DNA from 3 places in the Scandinavium sp. M-37 genome. Region 3 is predicted to be linked to each of the others. Evidence: predicted binding sites of a transcription regulator. Region 3 holds the regulator's gene; each other region holds the start of a gene.
What was found. Region 3 encodes sigma-54, which starts transcription at its own class of promoters, with help from an activator protein. Its sites were predicted from a motif close to GTTGGCACANNTTTCGCTNT; they were not measured.

Region 1: the regulator sigma-54 is predicted to act here: its motif matches at 2,340-2,359, upstream of glnK (P-II family nitrogen regulator).
Region 2: the regulator sigma-54 is predicted to act here: its motif matches at 1,592-1,611, upstream of ACG0Z5_RS14365 (pyridoxal-phosphate-dependent aminotransferase family protein).

The regions. Positions count from the first base shown of each region.
Region 1 is NZ_JBIGIN010000014.1:92,868-97,053, forward strand. It holds gene ACG0Z5_RS12200 (SmdA family multidrug ABC transporter permease/ATP-binding protein) at 1-386, shown strand, start outside; gene ACG0Z5_RS12205 (SmdB family multidrug efflux ABC transporter permease/ATP-binding protein) at 379-2,157, shown strand; gene glnK (P-II family nitrogen regulator) at 2,412-2,750, shown strand; gene amtB (ammonium transporter AmtB) at 2,782-4,068, shown strand; gene tesB (acyl-CoA thioesterase II) at 4,165-4,186, opposite strand, start outside.
Region 2 is NZ_JBIGIN010000018.1:53,830-58,015, forward strand. It holds gene hpxK (allantoate amidohydrolase) at 1-282, opposite strand, end outside; gene ACG0Z5_RS14365 (pyridoxal-phosphate-dependent aminotransferase family protein) at 301-1,533, opposite strand; gene ACG0Z5_RS14370 (MurR/RpiR family transcriptional regulator) at 1,709-2,548, opposite strand; gene ACG0Z5_RS14375 (gamma-glutamyltransferase family protein) at 2,657-4,186, shown strand, end outside.
Region 3 is NZ_JBIGIN010000024.1:11,934-16,119, forward strand. It holds gene npr (PTS phosphocarrier protein NPr) at 1-47, opposite strand, end outside; gene rapZ (RNase adapter RapZ) at 44-898, opposite strand; gene ptsN (PTS IIA-like nitrogen regulatory protein PtsN) at 932-1,423, opposite strand; gene hpf (ribosome hibernation promoting factor) at 1,481-1,768, opposite strand; gene rpoN (RNA polymerase factor sigma-54) at 1,791-3,233, opposite strand; gene lptB (LPS export ABC transporter ATP-binding protein) at 3,282-4,007, opposite strand; gene lptA (lipopolysaccharide ABC transporter substrate-binding protein LptA) at 4,014-4,186, opposite strand, start outside.

The sequences.
Region 1 (4,186 bases), on a different contig from region 3:
CGGAAGTGGGTGAGCGCGGGGTGATGCTCTCCGGCGGGCAGAAGCAGCGGCTTTCAATCGCCCGCGCACTGCTGCTGGATGCTGAAATCCTGATCCTCGACGATGCGTTGTCCGCGGTGGATGGACGCACCGAACACCAAATTCTGCATAACCTGCGCCAGTGGGGCGAAGGGCGTACGGTTATCATCAGTGCGCACCGCCTGTCGGCCCTGACCGAAGCCAGTGAGATTATCGTCATGCAGCACGGACACATCGCCCAGCGCGGGGAACATGAACAGCTGGCGACACAGCCGGGCTGGTATCGTGACATGTATCGCTATCAGCAGTTGGAGGCGGCGCTTGATGACGTGCCCGAATCGCCGCGTGAGGAGGGAGTCGATGCGTAATTTTGGACAGCTGTGGCCGACGCTCAAACGCCTGCTGGCCTACGGTTTGCCGTGGCGCAAGCCGCTGACGATCGGCATGTTGATCATGTGGGTGGCCGCGGCGGCGGAAGTTACCGGCCCACTGCTGATCAGCTATTTCATCGACAACATGGTGGCGAAAAGCTATCTCCCTTGGGGCATTGTTGTCGGTCTGGCGGCGGCCTATGTCGGACTACAGCTGCTGGCGGCGTCGCTGCATTATGTGCAGTCGCTGTTGTTCAACCGGGCGGCGGTCGGGGTGGTGCAACAGCTGCGCACCGATGTGATGGATGCCGCGCTGCGCCAGCCGCTCAGCGAGTTTGACGTTCAGCCGGTGGGGCAGTTAATTTCTCGCGTCACCAACGATACCGAGGTTATTCGTGACCTGTACGTGACCGTGGTTTCCACGGTGCTGCGCAGCGCGGCATTGATCAGCGCCATGCTGGTAGCGATGTTCAGTCTCGACTGGCGGATGGCGCTGGTGGCGATTGCCATCTTCCCTGCGGTGACCGTGGTGATGGTTATCTATCAGCGTTACAGCACGCCGATTGTACGCCGGGTGCGCGCTTATCTGGCAGACATCAACGACGGCTTCAACGAAGTGATCAACGGGATGAGCGTAATCCAGCAGTTCCGCCAGCAGGCCCGTTTCGGCGAAAGAATGGGGGAGGCAAGCCGCTCGCATTATATGGCGCGGATGCAGACCCTGCGCCTTGACGGTTTCCTGTTGCGCCCACTGCTGAGCCTGTTTTCCTCCCTGATCCTCTGCGGCCTGCTGATGCTGTTCGGCCTGAGCACCACCGGCACGATTGAAGTCGGGGTGCTGTATGCCTTTATCAGCTATCTCGGGCGTCTGAACGAACCGTTAATTGAACTCACCACCCAGCAGTCGATGCTGCAACAGGCGGTGGTGGCGGGCGAGCGCGTGTTCGAGTTAATGGACAAGCCGCGCCAGACTTACGGCGACGACCAACGACCACTGCAAAGCGGCGCCATTGACGTGGATAATGTTTCATTCGCTTACCGGGGCGATCGGCTGGTGCTGGAAGATATACAGCTCAGCGTACCGTCGCGTAACTTTGTCGCGCTGGTCGGGCATACCGGCAGTGGCAAAAGCACGCTCGCCAGCCTACTGATGGGCTACTACCCGCTGAGCCAGGGTGAAATTCGCCTTGATGGCCGACCGCTTTCCTCGCTCAGCCACAGTGTGCTGCGCCAGGGCGTGGCAATGGTCCAACAGGACCCGGTGGTGTTGGCCGAATCGTTCTTTGCCAACGTCACGCTGGGGCGCGATATCAGCGAAGAACAGGTCTGGCAGGCGCTGGAAACCGTACAGCTCGCAGACCTGGCGCGCGGCATGGCTGAAGGAATTTACACCCGGCTTGGTGAGCAGGGCAATAACCTTTCTGTTGGGCAGAAACAGCTCCTGGCGCTGGCGCGCGTGCTGGTCGATACCCCGCAAATTTTGATCCTCGATGAAGCTACCGCCAATATCGATTCCGGCACCGAGCAGGCGATTCAGCAGGCGCTGGCGCTGGTACGCCAGCGCACTACGCTGGTGGTCATTGCTCACCGCCTCTCGACCATTGTCGATGCAGATACCATCCTGGTGCTGCATCGGGGTCAGGCGGTGGAACGCGGCACTCATCAGCAACTACTTGAAGCGCAAGGCCGTTACTGGCAGATGTATCAGCTGCAGCTGGCCGGGGAAGAACTGGCGGCAAGCATCGAAGAAGAATCGCTTAGCGCCTGATGCACCATCAGTAAGCAATTTATTGACACCCGCGTCTGCTGGTGCAAAAACAAAACGCACCTTGCACTGCTTTGGTGCGTTTTTATTTTGCAACTCCTCTCTGATTTTCCTTCCTTCGCATGACGGGGCTCTGTGCCCCACAGAAAAAGCCAGAACGCTCTGAATGACGCCAGTTTTTAATATCTGGCACGCCGATTGCTTTATCTCCTGTGTGTTAGCTGCCGCCATTACCGAATTCTGACTGGAGGGGATCTATGAAGCTGGTTACCGTGGTGATTAAGCCATTCAAACTCGAAGACGTTCGCGAAGCGTTGTCTTCCATTGGTATTCAGGGGCTGACCGTTACCGAAGTGAAAGGCTTCGGGCGTCAGAAAGGCCATGCCGAGCTGTACCGCGGTGCAGAATATAGCGTTAACTTTTTACCGAAGGTGAAAATTGATGTGGCGATCGCCGACGATCAGTTGGATGAAGTGATCGACGTGATCAGTAAAGCGGCGTACACCGGCAAAATTGGCGACGGCAAAATCTTCGTCGCCGAGCTGCAACGCGTCATTCGTATTCGTACCGGCGAAGCCGACGAAGCGGCTCTGTAACTCCTGGCACACAGTGATAGGGATCGAAAAAATGAACAAAATACTGCTGAAAATTGCCCCTGGTGTTCTGGCCCTGCTGCCGGGACTGGCCCTGGCGGCGCCCGCGGTGGCCGATAAAGCCGACAACGCCTTTATGATGATCAGCACCGCGCTGGTGCTGTTTATGAGTATCCCCGGCATCGCGCTGTTTTACGGCGGCCTGATCCGGGGCAAAAACGTGCTGTCGATGCTGACGCAGGTTACCGTCACCTTCGCACTGGTGTGCGTGCTGTGGGTGGTTTACGGCTACACCCTGGCGTTCGGCACCGGCGGGAGTTTCTTCGGCAGCTTCGACTGGGTGCTGTTGAAAGGCATCGAACTGAAAGCGCTGATGGGCACCTTCTATCAGTACATTCACGTGGCCTTCCAGGGCTCGTTCGCCTGTATCACCGTGGGCCTGATTGTCGGCTCGCTGGCGGAACGTATTCGCTTCTCCGCCGTACTGATTTTCGTGGTGGTGTGGATGACCTTCTCCTACGTGCCGATCGCGCACATGGTATGGGGTGGCGGTTTACTGGCCTCGCATGGCGCGCTGGACTTCGCGGGCGGGACGGTGGTTCACATCAATGCCGCCGTCGCAGGCTTGGTGGGTGCATACCTGATTGGCAAACGCGTGGGCTTTGGCAAAGAAGCGTTCAAACCGCATAACCTGCCGATGGTCTTCACCGGCACCGCTATCCTGTACGTCGGCTGGTTCGGCTTCAACGCCGGTTCAGCAAGTTCTGCCAACGAAATCGCTGCGCTGGCGTTCGTTAATACCGTGGTGGCGACCGCTGCCGCCATCCTGGCCTGGGTCTTCGGCGAGTGGGCGGTACGGGGTAAACCTTCTCTGCTGGGTGCTTGTTCCGGTGCGATTGCGGGTCTGGTTGCGGTCACTCCGGCCTGTGGTTACATCGGCGTGGGCGGTTCCCTGATCGTCGGTATCGCTGCGGGTCTGGCGGGGCTGTGGGGCGTCACTGCCCTGAAACGCTGGCTGCGCGTGGATGATCCTTGCGATGTGTTCGGCGTACACGGCGTGTGCGGGATTGTCGGCTGCATCCTGACTGGGATCTTCGCCTCCACTTCACTGGGTGGGGTCGGTTATGCCGAAGGCGTGACCATGAGCCATCAGGTTCTGGTGCAGCTGGAAAGTATCGGTCTGACGATTGTCTGGTCCGGCGTGGTGGCCTTCATCGGCTACAAACTGGCTGACCTGACCGTAGGTCTGCGTGTTCCGGAAGAGCAGGAACGCGAAGGTCTGGACGTCAACAGCCACGGCGAGAACGCGTACAACGCGTGATAATAAGCAAACGGCAACCTCTGGTTGCCGTTTTAGTGTTTGCACCCTCTCCCGGTGGGAGAGGGCTTGGGGTGAGGGCATCAGGCCTTACCAATCTTAGTTGCGATTACGCATCACT
Region 2 (4,186 bases), on a different contig from region 3:
CCCGGCGTTGCGGACGGTATCCAGATGCGAGCCGAGCAACAGCGCGGGAGCACCTTCCTGCTGCGCGTCGTAGCGCCCGCAGACATTGCCTACCGCGTCCTGCCAGGCGGTCATGCCCGCGTCGTTCATCCATTGCGCCACCAACGCGTTGGCCTGCAAATGTTCGGGCGAGAGGTAAACCCGGGTAAGCTCCCCGGGGGTTTCACTGATTTCTGCCAGCTGGTTGCTGCGCGCCATGACGCGTTCTGCCGCCAGACGCGCCTCTTCGGCATTCATTGGCATGATGTTCTGTGGCATGAATCACCCCTCGTAAGTGTCCCAGGCGGCCTGCATTGCCGCGCCCTGGATGGTGGCAAAGCCCAGACGATTCAGTACCGCTTCCAGCGCGGTCAGGGTTTGCAGAACACAATCTTTCCGGGCGTTGTACCCCATGGTGCCGATACGCCAGATTTTGCCCGCCAGGGGGCCAAACGAGGTGCCGATTTCAATGTGGAAATCATTGAGCAGGCGCTGACGCACTTCCTCGCCATGCACGCCCGCCGGGATAACCACCCCGAGCACGTTATTCATTTTGTGGCGGATATCGCCGAAGACTTCCAGGCCCATGCCCTGAATGCCATTCAGCATCGCGCGACCGTGCAGCTCGTGGCGAGCGATCAGGTTATCCATTCCTTCTTCAAGCATGATGCGCGCACATTCGCGGGCGGCAAACAGCATGCTGGTGGCTTCGGTGTGATGGTTCAAACGCTCCGGACCCCAGTAGTCCATCACCATCCCGAGATCGAAATAGTTCGACCAGATCATCTCGTCTTCACCATCCTGATGATCCCCGGTGCGGATCCCCTGCTCCACGCATTTACGTGCGCGGATCACCGCTTCCATTTCCGCGCTGAGGGTGATCGGCGAGCTGCCGGACGGGCCGCCGAGGCATTTCTGTAATCCGGCAGAGACCGCATCCAGCCCCCAGGCATCGGTTTCCAGCACGTTGCCCCCCAGTGACGCGGTGGCATCGGTATAAAACAGCACCCCGTGGCGGCGACAAATCTCGCCCAACGCCTGCAATGGTTGCAGCATCGTGGTCGAGGTATCACCCTGCACCGTCAGCAGCAGGCGCGGCTTAACGCGCTTGATAGCATCCTCGATTTGCTGGGCGCTGAACACCTCGCCCCACGGGACATCTATGGTGTGAACCTCAGCCCGACAGCGTCGGGCAATTTCACACAGCAAGTGGCCGAAACGACCAAACACCGGCACCAGCACCTTATCGCCGGGGCGAATGGCCGACAGCAGAATGGCTTCAATCCCGGCCCGGGAGGTGCCATCCACCAGCATGGTCCATTGATTTTCAGTGCGGAACACCCCGCGATACAGCGTCATCACTTCATTCATGTAGCCGGTCATTACCGGATCGTACTGGCCGATCAGTTGACTGGACATTGCCCGCAGCACTCGCGGATCGGCGTTGATCGGCCCCGGCCCCATCAACAAACGGTGCGGAGGGTTAATAGCGGAAGAAGGCTGAACCTCGAACATGAACACATCCTTTGGTCTGGAAACCGGTTATTGAAACGAATGATTCTTTGATATCGTTTTTGCAACGAATGTGCCAGCCCGCGTTTTCGCTTTTCATCGGGCGATCGCGGATGTTTCGCTCATCGCTGAATCAAAACGGAACCCTGCGCGGGTGCATTTGCACCATAACAGGGCATCAGCGCTGTTCCAGCTCGTCCAGGGTGTGATAGAGGTCGGCGATGTGGTGAATACGCTGGCGACCTTCGCTGAGCGTGCTGTGCAGCAAGGCATTGGCTAACAAATTCACCAAGCTCATGGCGCTGCTGTAGCTGTCGAACGCCGAAACGCTGTCCAGCGGGGCGGCAAAATGCCAACGGCAGCGGGTGCGAATGCTGGTGGCCTGCGGCTCGCTTATCACCAATACCTGCGCCTGCTGGCTCTGCAGCGCTTCCAGCAGCGGACGAATGACCCGCGGACGACGGCGGAACGCCACCACAATAACCAAATCTTCCGGGGTGATATCCACCACGTCTTCCGCCAGCGTCTGGCCTGGCTGCGGCATCAGCCAGACGTTGCCGCGACTTTGCATCAACTGCTGGCGCAGGTGTAACGCCACCGGGGCGCTGTTACGCAGGCCGACGATAAACACCCGCCCGGCGCTCGCCAGCGCGGCGATCACCTCATCAAACAGGCTGGCATCCAGGGCGTTAACCCACTGCGTCAGATTGGCCATTTCCTGTTTATAGTGACGCGCCAGCAGAGTGTTACCCTGCACCGCATCGCGTTCACCGGTCAGCGGCATCCCGCTCTGGCGCAGGGTTCGCAGCTCGTCGCGCATGTCTTTGAAGCGCTCATAACCCAAATGGCGGAACAGGCGGCTGACGGTGGCCTTCGAGACCCCGCTCAGCCGCGCCAGCTCGGCGCTGTTATAGCTCACCAGATCGTCAAAATGATCCATGATGAACGACGCGACGCGCTGTTCCTGCGGTGACAATTCGTTAAAGCACGCCCTCAGGCGCTCATCGAGCTGCTGCATACCCTCTCCTGCAACTTTTGTTTCACTTAAGCTGACACAGGCCAACGCCGGGCGTCAATCTGGAACGTTTTTTGCCTGATAACACCGAAGACCATCCACGGAGCAAAAATCATGCAAAGTAATCTGGCCCCGGGGGCCATGGCGGTTACCCCTCATCATCTCGCCAGCGAATCGGCACTTTCGGTCCTGCGCCACGGCGGGGATGCCATCGAAGCGATGGTCGCGGCGGCGGCCACCATTGCCGTGGTCTATCCGCACATGAACGGCATCGGCGGGGACGGTTTCTGGCTGATTGTGCCCCCAGGCGGCGAGCCGATTGCCATTGACGCCAGCGGGGCCGCTGGCGCATTAGCGACGCTGGAATATTACGCCGGACACGCTGCCATTCCGCATCGTGGCGCGAAAGCAGCGCTGACCGTGCCGGGCACCATCAGCGGCTGGGATGAAGCGCTGAAGATCTCCGCCAGCCTCGGCGGCGGGCAGCTGCCGCTCTCCCGCCTGCTAGCCGATGCCATTCGCTACGCCGCCGACGGAATGCCGGTCACCCGCTCGCAGGCCAGCGCTACGCAGGGCAAATACCATGAACTTTCCGGTGTGCCGGGCTTTGCCGGAACCTTTTTACAACGCGGCGAAGTGCCCACCGCTGGCAGCCGTTTTTGTCAGCCGCGTCTGGCCCGCACCCTGACCCGGCTGGCCAATGACGGTCTCGACAGTTTTTATCGTGGCCCGCTGGCGCAGCTGATGGCAGAAGAGTTTCAGGCGACCGGCTGCCCGCTGACCGGGCAGGATCTCGCCAGCCATCGCGCGCGGCGTCGCGTGCCGCTCAAACTTAGCCACCAGCAGGGCGAGATTTTCAATATGACGCCGCCCACGCAGGGGCTGGTGTCGCTGGCGATCCTTGGCATCACCGACCATCTGGAGATGGCCAACGCCGATGAAGTGCAGACCATTCACCGCATCGTTGAGGCCACCAAACGGGCCTTTAGCCTGCGCGATAAATACATCACCGATCCGCGCCACGTCACGCTCCCGGTCCAAAGCCTGCTGGAAAGCGCACCGTTGCAGGCGTTAGCCGCCAGCATTGACGATCACCGTGCCGCGCCGTGGGGCAAAGGCAAAGGCCCGGGGGATACCGTCTGGCTGGGCGTTGTCGACGGCAACGGCCTGGCGGTGTCTTTCATCCAGAGTATTTATCACGAATTTGGCAGCGGCGTGGTGCTGCCGGAAAGCGGCATTCTGCTGCAAAACCGTGGTGCGGCGTTCCAGCTCGACCCCAATCATCTCCTGGCGCTGGCCCCTGGCAAACAGCCGTTCCATACCCTTAATCCGGCGGCGGCGCGGCTGAAAGACGGCCGGACCATGGTGTACGGCACCATGGGCGGTGACGGGCAGCCGCAAACCCAGGCGGCGATATTCACCCGCCATGTGATTCAGGGCATGCCGTTGCAGGAGGCAGTTTGCGCCCCACGCTGGCTGCTTGGCCGCACCTGGGGCCAGGCAACGGACTCCCTCAAACTCGAAGGTGGCTTCAGTGAAGCGACGTTTACGGCACTGCGCGAGAAGGGCCACGACGTGGAATGGTTGCCCGGAATGAGTGAAGCGCTGGGCCATGCCGGGGCGATTGTGCGTCACCCCAAC
Region 3 (4,186 bases):
TGCATCCCCAGCTTATTGGTGATTTCAACGGTGTGCTTTACGCTCATGTTTTACGTTTTTCCAGCGTCCGGTGACGAGACTGAACGTTTTTCCCGCGGGAGCGGAAATAGTCAGCCAGCTGTTCGGCAATATACACCGAACGATGTTTACCGCCGGTACAACCAATCGCGACCGTCAGATAGCTGCGGTTGTTGGTTTCCAGCATAGGTAACCATAGCTCAAGATAGCTACGCGTCTGGTAGATAAAATTGTGAACTTCTGTATGACGGTCGAGGAATGCAGCAACCGGTTTATCGAGGCCAGTCATCGGACGCAGCTTCGGGTCCCAGTGCGGGTTCGGCAGGAAACGGACGTCAAACACGTAATCGGCATCAATCGGTATCCCATGCTTAAAGCCGAAGGATTCGAACACCATCGTCAGCTCACGTTCACGCTTGCCGAGCAGGCGCGTACGCAGCATTTCAGCCAGTTCATGCACCGACATTTCAGAGGTATCAACAATCAAGTCCGCACGCGAACGCAGCGGCTCAAGCAGATCGCTTTCCTGATCGATAGCGCTTTCCAGCGACAGATTCTTGCTGGAAAGAGGGTGTAGACGACGCGTATCGCTGTAACGACGGATCAACGTGTTGCGATCGGCATCGAGGAACAACAGTTGCGGGGAGAAGCAGTCAGGCAGATTTTCCATCGCCTGCTCAAAAATCTCCGGCGATTCCGGCATGTTACGCACATCAATGCTGACCGCAGCAGAGATCTGCCGGTCAGCCAGGCTTTTCGCCAGTTCCGGCAGCAACACCACCGGCAGGTTATCGACGCAGTAAAAGCCCATATCTTCCAGCGCACGCAGAGCCACAGACTTCCCTGAACCCGAGCGCCCGCTGACGATCATCAGTACCATCAGTCGTTTCTCCTTACGACAACCGACTTACCGTTAGGCATCGTCATCACCGCTATCGTCGCCGGTGATAATTTCATACAGCTCCTCATCGCTCTGCGCACCGCGCAGACGGCGGCAGATGGTTTTATCCGCCAGGCGTTTGGCGACCAGCGACAGCGTATGCAAATGCGTTTTGGTCTGGTCGGCAGGCACCAGTAGGGCAAACAGCAGGTCAACCGGCTGATTGTCTATCGCATCAAAGGCAATCGGGGTTTCGAGCTGCACGAACACGCCAACGGCGCGCGTGGTGTCCTCTTCCAGCTTGCCGTGTGGAATGGCAATGCCGTTACCGATGCCGGTACTGCCCATCTTTTCACGGGTCAGGATCGCCTCAAATACCACCTGTGGCGGGATGCTCAGCTGTTTAGCTGCCAGTTCGCTGATAATTTCCAGCGCACGTTTTTTACTCTGGCAGTGAACAGCACTGCGGGTACATTCCTGGTTAAGGACATTGCTCAGTTGCAGAGCGGAATCGTTGTTCATCATAATTTCACCTGCGTGCCGCCTGACCCGAAGAGCCGGATCAGGCGCACGGCCGGACAATTAGTGTTGTTTCAGTTTATCTTTATGTTTGGTCAGCTGTCTTGCAAGCTTGTCGATAAGACCGTCTATTGCGGCATACATATCCTGCCCTTCCGCACTGGCATGAATTTCGCCCCCGTTAACATGCAGGGTGGCATCCGAGATATGAGTCACCTTTTCCACTTTTAACACAATATAGACCTGATTAATCCGTTCGAAAAACTGCTCAAGCTTGGCAAATTTGGTATTCACAAATTCACGCAGAGCGTCAGTGATTTCGACGTTGTGTCCTGTGATATTGAGCTGCATAGTGTCTTCCTTATCGGTTGTGTCAGACCAGCTGTTTACGCTGGTTGGACGGCGGAATGGATAAAGACTCTCGGTACTTTGCAACGGTGCGGCGTGCCACCATGATACCCTGTTCGGACAGCATGGTGGTTAGCTTACTGTCACTCAGTGGTTTCGCGGGATTTTCCGCGGCAATTAACTTCTTCACCAGGGCACGAATCGCTGTCGACGAGGCTTCGCCACCGCCTTCAGTGTTCACGTGGCTGGAGAAGAAATACTTAAGCTCAAAAATGCCTCTTGGGCTGTGAAGATACTTTTGCGTTGTCACGCGCGAGATAGTCGATTCATGCATCTCGACGGCCTGAGCGATATCCGCCAGCACCATCGGCTTCATGAATTCTTCACCCTTTTCGAAAAACGCCTGCTGCTGTTCGACGATACAACGACTCACCCGGAGCAGCGTGTCATTGCGGCTTTCCAGGCTTTTGATCAGCCATTTCGCTTCCTGAAGATTACTGCGAATAAACTGGCTATCGGCATCGTTACGGGCGTTATTACACATCCCGGCGTAGTGCTGGTTGATTTGCAAACGCGGAATGCTGTCGGAATTGAGTTCGACCATCCAGCGGCCGCTTACCTTGCGTACCAGCACGTCAGGAATGACGTATTCCGGTTCGCCGGTCTGGATAGACTGACCCGGACGCGGGTCCAGTGATTGAATCAGCGTCACCGCTTCTTTCAACACGTCTTCTTTCAGACGCGTGACGCGCATCAGGCTGCGGAAATCGTGATTGGCCAGCAGAGAGAGATGATCGCTGATAATCGTTTTGGCTTCCGCCAGCCACGGTGTCTCTTTGCCAAACTGAGAAAGCTGGATCAGCAGGCAGTCGCGCAGATCTTTTGCCGCAACGCCAACAGGATCAAAGCGCTGTATGCGTTTCAGAACCGCTTCAACCTCATCGAGATCGAGCTCGTCGTCGCCAATGCTTTCGAGGATCTCTTCCACTGAGGCGGTGAGATAGCCGGTGTCATCGACGGCGTTAACGATAGAGGTGGCAATGGCGCGATCGGTGTCGGAGAACGGCGTCAGGCCAACCTGCCACATCAGATAGTCCTGAAGCGACTGGGTGGTTTCACCCTGATAGATTGGCAGCTCGTCGTCCTGATAGTCAGTGCCTGTCCCCGACGGTGTACCAGCGGTGTAAATTTCATCCCAGCTGGCGTCGAGGGGCAGCTCATCGGGCATCTCTTTCTGCTCGAGGGCATCGACGGTATCAAACGTATCGTTGGCTTCGTTGTCGGTTTCTTCTTGTGAATCCACTTCCTCGTGAAGATCGGTTTGCTCAAGCAGGGGATTACTCTCCAGCGCTTGCTGAAGTTCCTGTTGCAGCTCGAGCGTTGAAAGCTGCAACAGGCGAATGGCCTGTTGCAGTTGCGGCGTCATGGCGAGCTGTTGACTGAGCCTTAATTGCAAACCTTGCTTCATAATCAGGGCAAATTTCTCCGGCCAGAAATGGTAATTATCTCTACCCTATCAGAGTCTGAAGTCTTCCCCAAGATACACACGCTTAACATGCTCGTCCTGAAGGATTTGTTCTGGCGTACCGTGTGCAATCAAATGCCCCTGGCTGACGATATAAGCACGCTCACAGACCGCTAACGTTTCACGCACGTTATGGTCGGTAATCAGCACGCCGAGGCCGCTGTCGCGCAGATGCTCGATAATACGTTTGATGTCGATAACCGAAATGGGGTCAACGCCGGCAAAGGGTTCATCCAGCAGGATAAATTTAGGATTTGCTGCAAGCGCACGGGCGATTTCCACACGGCGACGTTCACCGCCGGAAAGTGCCTGGCCGAGGCTGTCGCGCAGGTGCTCAATGTGGAACTCTTCCATCAGCTCGTTGGCGCGGTCGACACGCTGCTCGTTGCTGAGATCGTCCCGGATTTGCAGCACGGCCATCAGGTTATCAAACACGCTCAGGCGGCGGAAAATAGAGGCTTCCTGCGGCAGGTAGCCTATTCCGCGACGGGCGCGAGCATGCAGCGGCAGCAGGCTGATATCGTCATCATCAATGATGATGTTACCCGCATCACGCGACACAATGCCGACGACCATATAGAAGGTGGTGGTTTTACCGGCCCCGTTCGGGCCCAGCAGACCGACGATTTCGCCGGAATTGACCGTCAGGCTAACGTCTTCTACGACCCGACGGCCCTTGTAGGCTTTCGCAAGATTCTTTGCAGTTAAAGTTGCCATAACGTCTTAGTTACTCTTTTTAGGCTGAGCCGGTGTGGTGGTTTTGCCGCTCTTATCCTGCAGCTGCGATGGCACCAGAACCGTGGTCACGCGCTTACCTTTTTCGCTAAACGCCTGCATTTTCTGCTCTTTCACCAGATAGGTGATTTTGTCACCCTTGATGTTGCTATCGACCTGTT